One region of the Streptomyces sp. NPDC029674 genome, then DNA from elsewhere that is predicted to be linked to it. Evidence: riboswitches for the same ligand, from Rfam matches in the RefSeq annotation. Region 1 holds a riboswitch; each other region holds the start of a gene.
What was found. A riboswitch is a leader RNA that binds a small molecule or an ion and turns the genes downstream of it on or off. The one in region 1 is predicted to bind cobalamin.

Region 1 (2,189 bases):
TCCTGTACCCCGTGCCCGACGCCGAGCATGACGCGGTCCGGGAAGAGCCGGTGCAGTGTGGCCGCCTCCATCGTGGTGAGGGCGGCGTTCCGCAGCGGCACGGGCAGCAGTCCGACGCCCACACGCAGCCGCTCGGACCAGGCGAGGGCGGCGGCCGCGCTCGCGATGCCGCTCTCCAGGAAGCAGTCCTCCCAGAGCCACAGCTCGTCGAGGCCCGCCTCCTCGGCCGTGCGCACCATGGCGCGCAGGCGCTCGGGGGGAAGCTGGGGACGGAACACCACGCCGAGAGTCGTCATGACGCCTTCCTATCTCGCTCCACGCCGACGATCAACAGCCTTTCCGTGTAAGGGTTGTCGTGCACAAGGGCGTTACATGAGAGTGATCGTCATGAGTCAGCCCACCGCCCAGGCCACCGATCAACCCGCCTCGCTCTCCACCCACGTCCGGAAGGCGGTCGAGGCCGACCTGCCCGAACTCGTGCGCCTGCGGGCCCTGCTCTTCGAGACCCTCGGCGGGGAGTACTTCAACCCCTCGCCCGGCGAGGACGACTGGCGCCACGAGCTCGCCCGCGTGCTGAAGGAACAGCTGACCGCGGACGCCGCGCGCATCCTCGTCGTGGACGGCGAGCACGGGCTCGCCGCCTGCGGCATCGGCACCGTCGAGCAGTGGTTCCCCGGCCCCCACAACCGCAACGGCCGGGTCGGCCACGTGATCGGCGTGGTCACCGACCCCGCGTACCGCCGACGCGGTCACAGCCGCGCGATCATGCGAGCCCTGCTCGACTGGTTCCGCGCGCAGGAGGCCTCGCGCGTCGACCTGTACGCATCCCCCGAGGGCGAACCGCTCTACCGGAACCTCGGCTTCGTCGACCATCCCGACCCGGCGCTGTACTGGCGCCCCTGATGGCCCATCGACGGCCGGGCCCGTAAGGTGACCCGTGCAGCTGGTTCGCCCCGTCCGCCAGACGGGAGCGTCGCAAGAGGGAACCCGGTGGGAATCCGGGACTGCCCCGCAGCGGTGAGCGGGAACGACCGCCGTCACACGCACTGGGACCGTAGAACGGTCCTGGGAAGCGACGGCCAGTAGGCGTCCTCCCCCGGGAGGATGTGCCCGCGAGTCCGAAGACCTGCCCGCTGTCCGCGCGCGAACCGTTTCGGGCGCGGATATTCCGGTGACCTCGAGGGCGGGTCGGCGCACACATCGGACGGACGACCGCGGCTTCCGCGCGAACCCGTACCGTCCGGTCAGTGCTTCCCTTCGCGCTCTCGTCCCGTCCCCGGGATCTCAGGGATTCATCTCGCGAAGGAGATCTCCGTGACCACCACACCCGCGGCCGCGACAGCACGGGCCACCGTGTACGGCTACCCCCGCCAGGGCGCGAACCGCGAACTGAAGAAGGCAATCGAGGGTTACTGGAAGGGCCGCGTCACCGCCGACGCCCTCCGTACCGCCGCCGCCGACCTCCGCCGCGCCAACTGGCGGGACCTCGCGGAGGCCGGCATCGGCGAAGTGCCGACCGGCGACTTCTCGTACTACGACCACGTCCTGGACACCACCGTCATGGTCGGCGCCGTCCCCGAGCGGCACCGCGCCGCGGTCGACGCGGACCCGCTCGACGGCTACTTCGCGATGGCGCGCGGCACGCAGGACGTGGCGCCGCTGGAGATGACGAAGTGGTTCGACACCAACTACCACTACCTGGTGCCCGAGTTGGGGCCGAGGACGGTGTTCGGCGCCGACTCCGGCAAGCAGGTCGGCGAGTTCAAGGAGGCGCGGGCGCTCGGTCTGCCGGCCCGGCCCGTCCTCGTCGGTCCCGTCACCTACCTGCTCCTGTCGAAGCCGGCGCCCGGGGTGGCCGCCGGCTTCGACCCGCTGACCCTCCTCGACCGGCTCCTGCCGGTGTACGCCGAGGTGCTCGCGGACCTGCGCGCGGCGGGCGCCGAGTGGGTCCAGCTCGATGAGCCCGCCCTCGTCCAGGACCGCACACCGGCCGAACTGAACGCCGCCGAGCGCGCCTACCGTGACCTGGGCGCCCTCACCGACCGCCCCAAGCTGCTCGTCGCCTCCTACTTCGACCGGCTCGGCGATGCCCTGCCGGTGCTCGCCAAGGCGCCGGTCGAAGGGCTCGCCCTCGACTTCACCGAGGCGGCCGCCGCCAACCTCGACGCGCTCGCGGCCGTGGGCGGACT
Region 2 (2,189 bases), on a different contig from region 1:
GCGGACGCGGGCGACCCCGGCGTCGTACAGGAACTCCCGAAGGCGACGGCGGGCGCCGGACACTGAACACCGCTCCCCCGCACGTGACATGGGCCGCCGGAAAACCGGCGGCCCATCGTCGTACTCCTGTTGCACACTTCGCCCCATGGACTTCACGATCACCATCAGAGGGGCGCACCCCGAGGAGTACGAGGCGCTCGGCGACCTCACCGCGCAGGCCTATCTCGACGGCGGACACCTGGACTTCGGGGCGGACGACCCCTATCTCGCGGTGCTGCGCGACGTGCCGTCGCGGGCGGCGGCGGCCGAGGTCCTGGTGGCCGCGGCGGACGGGAAGATACTCGGCTGCGTCACCTATGTGCCGGCCGGCGGCCCGATGGCCGACATCGCGCGGGACGGCGAGGCGGAGATCCGCATGCTGGCCGTCTCCCCCGGGACGCGCGGCCGGGGCGTGGGCGAGACGCTCGTACGGGAGTGCGTGCGGCGCGCCGCGGAGGCGGGTCGCGGCGCGCTCGTCCTGTCCACGCAGACGTCCATGCACGCCGCCCACCGGCTGTACGAGCGCCTCGGTTTCGTGCGGACGCCCGAGCGCGACTGGAGGCCGATCGAGACGGTGCCGCTGCTGGCGTACGCGCTGAAGCTCTAGCCGCAAGCCCCCTGGGCCGACACAAGATGTGGGCCCGCTTCAGGAGCGCGGCACAAGATGTATGCTCGTGCTCGCTGTCGCCGCAGGGGAATCCGGTGCAAGTCCGGAACTGTCCCGCAACGGTAGACGTGTACGCATTTGTCGTACGCGGAGTCCGAAGACCTGCCGGCAGTGCACCCGAGCCGTCCGGCCCGGGTGCCGACCGTCCGGGCCTCGTGGAATGGGCCGGTGGACGCGGTACGCCGCCCTGCCCGGGTGCGCCCGTGTGTGCCATCCCCTCCCCCAGGCCCAGAGCCGAGCGAGGGAGAGCTCCACGTGACCATCGCGCCTGCCGAACCTGCGTCAGCGCGGGCACCGCAGCCCACCGACAGCACCGAGGGTGCCGAAGGCACCGACGGACCGGGTGCCGTACTGCTGCGCACCCTGACCGACCTCACCGCCGACCTCCCCGACACCGACCCCGGCCGGGTCGCCGCCGCGGCGCTGCGGGGCCGGTCGGCCCGGGCCGACGAGGCGGAGCTGCGGGAGCTGGCGACCGAGGCGGCCGCGGGGCTCATCTCCGAGGACCCGGCGTACTCCCGGCTCGCCGCGCGGCTGCTCAGCCTCTCCATCGCCACCGAGGCCGCGTCGCAGGGCGTGCGCTCCTTCACCGAGTCGATCGCCGTCGGCCACCGCGAGGGCCTGATCGCCGACCGCACGGCGTCCTTCGTGACGGAGCACGCGGCCCGGCTCGACGCGCTCGTGGACGCCGCGCTCGCCGACGGCGCCGACTTCCGCTTCGGCTACTTCGGCCTGCGCACCCTGCACAGCCGCTATCTGCTGCGCCACCCCATCACCCGGCAGGTCATCGAGACGCCGCAGCACTTCATGCTGCGCGTCGCGAGCGGCCTCGCCGAGGATGGGAGCGCCCGCGCCGTCGACGAAGTCGCCGCGCTCTACGGCCTGATGAGCCGCCTGGACTACCTGCCGTCCTCGCCGACGCTCTTCAACTCCGGCACCCGCCACCCGCAGATGTCGTCCTGCTACCTCCTCGACTCCCCGCTGGACGAGCTCGACTCGATCTACGACCGCTACCACCAGGTCGCGCGGCTCTCGAAGCACGCGGGCGGCATCGGCCTCTCGTACTCCCGGATCCGCTCCCGGGGTTCGCTGATCCGCGGCACGAACGGGCACTCCAACGGCATCGTGCCGTTCCTGAAGACGCTGGACGCCTCGGTCGCCGCCGTGAACCAGGGCGGGCGGCGCAAGGGCGCGGCCGCGGTCTACCTGGAGACGTGGCACTCCGACATCGAGGAGTTCCTGGAGCTGCGCGACAACACGGGTGAGGACCAGCGGCGCACGCACAACCTCAACCTCGCGCACTGGATCCCCGACGAGTTCATGCGCCGGGTCGCCGCCGACCAGCCGTGGTCGCTGTTCTCGCCGTCCGACGTGCCCGAGCTCGTCGACCTGTGGGGCGAGGAGTTCGACGCCGCGTACCGGAAGGCGGAGGCCGCCGGGCTCGCGAAGAAGACGATGTCGGCCCGCGACCTGTACGGCCGCA
Region 3 (2,189 bases), on a different contig from region 1:
GTCGGCGAGGGGGTTGCGGACGAGGGCCTGGAGGACGGTGCCGATGACCGCGAGTCCGGCCCCCACGGTCGCCCCGAGCAGGACCCTGGGCAGGCGGACGTCGAGGACGATCGTCCGGAACGGGGAGGGTTCCGCCCGCCCCGTCAGGATCTGCAGGACGTCGGCCGTGGGGATGCGGACGGAGCCGAGGGCGAGACCGGCCACGAGCGCGACCGCGAGTGCCGCACAGAGCGTGGCCACGAGCGTGGCGCGGCGCAGGCGCTTCACAGCTGCGCCGCCAGCTTCCTCACCGCCTCGGGTGCTCGTACTCCCGTGACCATGTCGGAGAGCGGCAGGACCGCGAAGCGCTTGTTCTTGACGGCCGGGACGTCCTGGAGGGCCGGGTCCTCCAGGAGGCGCTTCTTCTTCTGGGCGACCGTCGTGGCGCCGTAGTCGAGGATCAGGATGGTGTCGGGCTTGCGCTCGACGACCTTCTCCCAGGACGCGTCGCTGAAGGACTTGTCCACGTCGCCGAAGACGTTGCGGCCGCCCGCCCGCGCGATGATGTCGTTGCCGATGCCGCGGCCGCCCGCCGTGAAGGCCGTCTTGTCGCCGCTGTCGTAGACGAAGACGGAGAGCGGCTTCCGGCCCTTCGCCTTCTTCGCTGTGGCGGCCAGTTCGCGCTTCGCCCCGCTCACCCACTTCTCGGCGCGCCCGCGCACGCCGAAGGTGGAGCCGACCTCGCGGACCTCCCGGTAGACGTCGTCCATGGAGACGGACTTCTTGGCGCAGCCCTCTACGTTGAGGCGGCTGTCGATGCCGGACTTGGCGAGCGCGGAGCGGCTGCGGCCGTCGCCGGCGAGGAAGGCGCTGGCGTATCCGCCGTAGACGAAGTCGGGGTTGGCGGAGAGCAGCTTCTCGTAGGAGGGGTACTCCTTGGCGAGCACGGGGATCGAGTCGTAGGCCTTCTCATACTTCGGGAGGACCTTGTCGTCGAGGTAGGCGGTGCCCGCGATGTGGTCCTTGAGGCCGAGTTCCAGCATCACTTCGGTGGTGTGCTGGTTCATGGTGACGGCGCGCTTCGGCGGTGCGTCGTACGTCGTCTTCACGCCGCAGTTGGTGACGGTGTACGGGAATCCGGCGGCCTTGGCGGCGGGCTTCGCGTCACCGCCGGAGTCCGTCGAGGAGCACGCGGCGAGCGGGACGAGCAGGGCCGCGGCGGCCAGGACACGTATCGGGCGGGACATGGCTGAGCTGCCTCCTCCAGGGGATTTCCGCGTCCCCTGCGTCGTGTGGAGGAAGGCGGCAGGTCAGTTCCTGACTCCCCCGCCCCGGCCGGGGTGGGGTCACAGTGGCGGGACCGTGCCGGGTTCGCACCGGCTTCCTGGGTCCTGCCGCCTTCATGAGTAAAGCTCAGTATGCCTGTACGACCTTTACCTCTTCCTCGGTGACCTCGCCGTCGACGATCCGGTACGAGCGGAACTGGAAGGGGCCCGCGTCGTCGGTGTCGGCCGTGGAGACCAGGACGTAGTGGGCGCCGGGCTCGTTGGCGTACGTGATGTCGGTGCGCGAGGGGTAGGCCTCGGTCGCGGTGTGCGAGTGGTAGATGATCACCGGCTCCTCGTCGCGGTCGTCGAGATCGCGGTAGAGCTTGAGCAGGTCGCCCGAGTCGAACTCGTAGAACGTGGGCGAGCGCGCGGCGTTCAGCATCGGGATGAACCGCTCGGGGCGGCCGGTGCCCGCCGGGCCCGCGACCATGCCGCACGCCTCGTCGGGGTGGTCCTGGCGCGCGTGCGCGACGATCTGGTCGTGGAGGGCCTGGGTGATGGTCAGCATGGCGTCAGGATAAGCAGAGGGGCACGTACGTACCGGAATGTGGTACGTACGTGCCCGAATGCTGGACAGCGGCCTTGGGGAGCCGGTCAGTCCTTGGAGACGCGGTCGCCGGCGCTCTCCTCGGAGAGGCCGATCTTCCGCTTGTTGAAGGCCGCGGCCTGCGGGTTGCGGCTCTTCAGGACCAGGTAGGAGATACCGAGGATCGCGGCCCACACCGGAGCGGCGTACAGCGAGATCCGCGCGTCCTTGTCGACGCCCATCATCACGATGACCATGCCGATGAAGAGCAGGGCGAACCAGCTGGTGTACGGGGCGCCCGGGGCCCGGAAGGTGGACTGCGGCAGCTCGCCGCGGTCGGCCTTGCGGCGGTAGCG
Region 4 (2,189 bases), on a different contig from region 1:
GCCGCGCGCGCTCATCTCGCCCACCGGCTTGCCCATGAGCACGACCTGGCTGGAGCGGTCACCGCCGGGCTTGAGCAGCACGGGGTTCATCAGCGCGCTCGGCTCGACGCGGGCGGCCTGCGCCTGCATGGCCTGCGCACGGCCGATCTCGGCGCCCTCGCGGGTGACGAAGGAGTTGAGGGACATGTTCTGCGCCTTGAACGGCGCGACGGACACGCCCTTGCGGGTCAGCCACCGGCAGATGCCGGCGGTGACGACGCTCTTCCCGGCGTCGGAGGTGGTTCCGGCGACCAGCAGTCCACCGCTCATACGTCTCTCCCTGACTTGGCCGACCGCGACCTTGCCGACCGCAGTGTCCGGCGGGCGGCGACCGCGACGCCGAGAGCAAGCCAGCTCACCCGCCGGGACAGCTTCACGGCCCGCTCGATGTCTTCTACGCGCACGTCACGCCCGCCCCCGTTCAGCACGGGCCGGTGCTCGATCCGTCCGCCGTACGAGAGCGTCCCCCCGAGCCGGACCCCCAACGCCCCGGCGAAGGCGGCCTCGACGGGCCCGGCGTTCGGACTGGGGTGCTTCGCCGCGTCCGTACGCCAGGCGCTCAGCGCGCCCCGCCCCGAGTCCCCGGCGACCGCCGCGAGCACGGCGGTGAGCCGCGCCCCCGGCCACCCGAAGACGTCGTCGAGCCGGGCGGAGGCCCACCCGTAGCGCCGGTACCGGGACGACTTGTGCCCGACCATGGCGTCCAGCGTGTTCACGGCGCGGAAGGCGACGAGCCCCGGCACCCCGCCGAGGGCGCCCCACACGAGCGCCCCCACCACCGCGTCGGACGTGTTCTCGGCGACGGACTCCACGACGGCCCGCGCGATCCCGTCGGCGTCCAGCGCCTGCGGGTCCCGCCCGCACAGATGCGGCAGCCGCTCCCGCGCGACCTCGACGTCGCCGGCCTCCAGCGCCCCGCCGACGGCCCGCGCCTCCCGGCCGAGCGAGGTCCCGCCGACCACGGCCCAGGTCGCGGCGGCGGTCAGCGCCACCGAACCGGCGCGTGACCGGCGTACGAGGGAGGAGGCGAGGGCGGCGGCGCCCGCCGCGCCCCCGGCGCACACCACGGCGTGCAGCGCGCCCCACCCGCGGTGGTCGCGCCACAGCACCCGCTCGACGGCGCCCGCGGCACGTCCGAACGCGGCGACCGGATGGCCGCGGCGGGGATCGCCGAGCAGCAGGTCACCGAGGAGTCCGGCGGCGGCGCCGTACGCGAAGTCGCGATCGGCACTCATGGGCTCAGCCCGTCGCTTCACTGAGGAGGGAGCTCGTACTCAGGGAGGGAACCGGCAACGGGCGGCCGCGCATGGCGATATGTCCTCACTCAGGGTGTCCGCGCCCTGGTTCGACGTGATCGGTGGCGAGAGTTCCTGGCTCGCGGGGAGTGTCTCTCCCCGGTGACAGTGGCGGGACCGCGCCGGATTCGCACCGGCTTCCTCTTCTGCCGCCGTAGTTGGCCCCGGCAGTCCACCACGCCCCGCGAATGCCCGTCAACTCGCCGTTGACCTGCGGCGGGAGAGTGTGCGGAGCCCCACACACGACGGTGGGGCGCGGGACGCGCCAGCGCGTCCCGCACCCCACCCGAAAACGCTTCGTCAGGCGACGATCAGATAGATCCCGTACGCCACGGCCGCCGCGCACAGCGCGAAGCAGGCGTACGCGCCGGTGCGCGCCGCGGTCGCGGAGCCGCCGCCCGAGGTGGCCGCCGTCTCCTGCTTCGAGAGGCCGACGATGCCGAGGGTGAACAGGCCCACCAGGGCCACCGTCACCGCGAGGCTGACTCCGAAGACGGAGCCGAGAGCTGCCCAGTCGATGCTCATGGTGATCTGTCCTTATACCGTCGCGGGCCGGGCGGGGTCCGCCATGGCGCCGGTCGTGGTGGTGGTCGGGGCTCCGACGGTGGCCTTGAGGGGCTCGTCCGGGCCGGTCGAGGCGGCCATCGCGCCCGTCGGGGGCGGGGTGACGGCGGCGATCGCGGTGGTCACGACGCCCGCGGGCTCGGCGCCCGTGGCGTCGTCGGAGCGGATCTCGTCGTCGGTGACGTTGGTGTGGTCGACGGCGTTGCGCCGCGAGAGCACCCAGATGACGGCCGAGCCCGCGACCAGGAGCGCGGCGGTGACCGCGACGCCCCAGGGGCCCTGCTTGGTGAG

Region 2: another riboswitch for cobalamin. It lies ahead of ACI2L3_RS22555 (ribonucleoside-diphosphate reductase subunit alpha); the one in region 1 lies ahead of metE (5-methyltetrahydropteroyltriglutamate--homocysteine S-methyltransferase).
Region 3: another riboswitch for cobalamin. It lies ahead of ACI2L3_RS03700 (ABC transporter substrate-binding protein); the one in region 1 lies ahead of metE (5-methyltetrahydropteroyltriglutamate--homocysteine S-methyltransferase).
Region 4: another riboswitch for cobalamin. It lies ahead of ACI2L3_RS36905 (cobalamin biosynthesis protein); the one in region 1 lies ahead of metE (5-methyltetrahydropteroyltriglutamate--homocysteine S-methyltransferase).

Annotation. Positions count from the first base shown of each region.
Region 1 covers NZ_JBJDPY010000004.1:129,407-131,595, reverse strand. The annotation lists gene ACI2L3_RS11040 (LLM class flavin-dependent oxidoreductase) at 1-296, opposite strand, end outside; gene ACI2L3_RS11035 (GNAT family N-acetyltransferase) at 388-903, shown strand; cobalamin riboswitch at 928-1,149, shown strand; gene metE (5-methyltetrahydropteroyltriglutamate--homocysteine S-methyltransferase) at 1,315-2,189, shown strand, end outside.
Region 2 covers NZ_JBJDPY010000009.1:139,930-142,118, reverse strand. The annotation lists gene mctP (monocarboxylate uptake permease MctP) at 1-66, shown strand, start outside; gene ACI2L3_RS22560 (GNAT family N-acetyltransferase) at 146-646, shown strand; cobalamin riboswitch at 695-831, shown strand; gene ACI2L3_RS22555 (ribonucleoside-diphosphate reductase subunit alpha) at 962-2,189, shown strand, end outside.
Region 3 covers NZ_JBJDPY010000001.1:833,192-835,380, forward strand. The annotation lists gene ACI2L3_RS03695 (FecCD family ABC transporter permease) at 1-267, opposite strand, end outside; gene ACI2L3_RS03700 (ABC transporter substrate-binding protein) at 264-1,226, opposite strand; cobalamin riboswitch at 1,270-1,420, opposite strand; gene ACI2L3_RS03705 (M67 family metallopeptidase) at 1,393-1,815, opposite strand; gene ACI2L3_RS03710 (amino acid permease) at 1,902-2,189, opposite strand, start outside.
Region 4 covers NZ_JBJDPY010000026.1:14,055-16,243, forward strand. The annotation lists gene ACI2L3_RS36900 (cobyric acid synthase) at 1-309, opposite strand, end outside; gene ACI2L3_RS36905 (cobalamin biosynthesis protein) at 306-1,274, opposite strand; cobalamin riboswitch at 1,383-1,527, opposite strand; gene ACI2L3_RS36910 (hypothetical protein) at 1,635-1,859, opposite strand; gene ACI2L3_RS36915 (anion permease) at 1,872-2,189, opposite strand, start outside.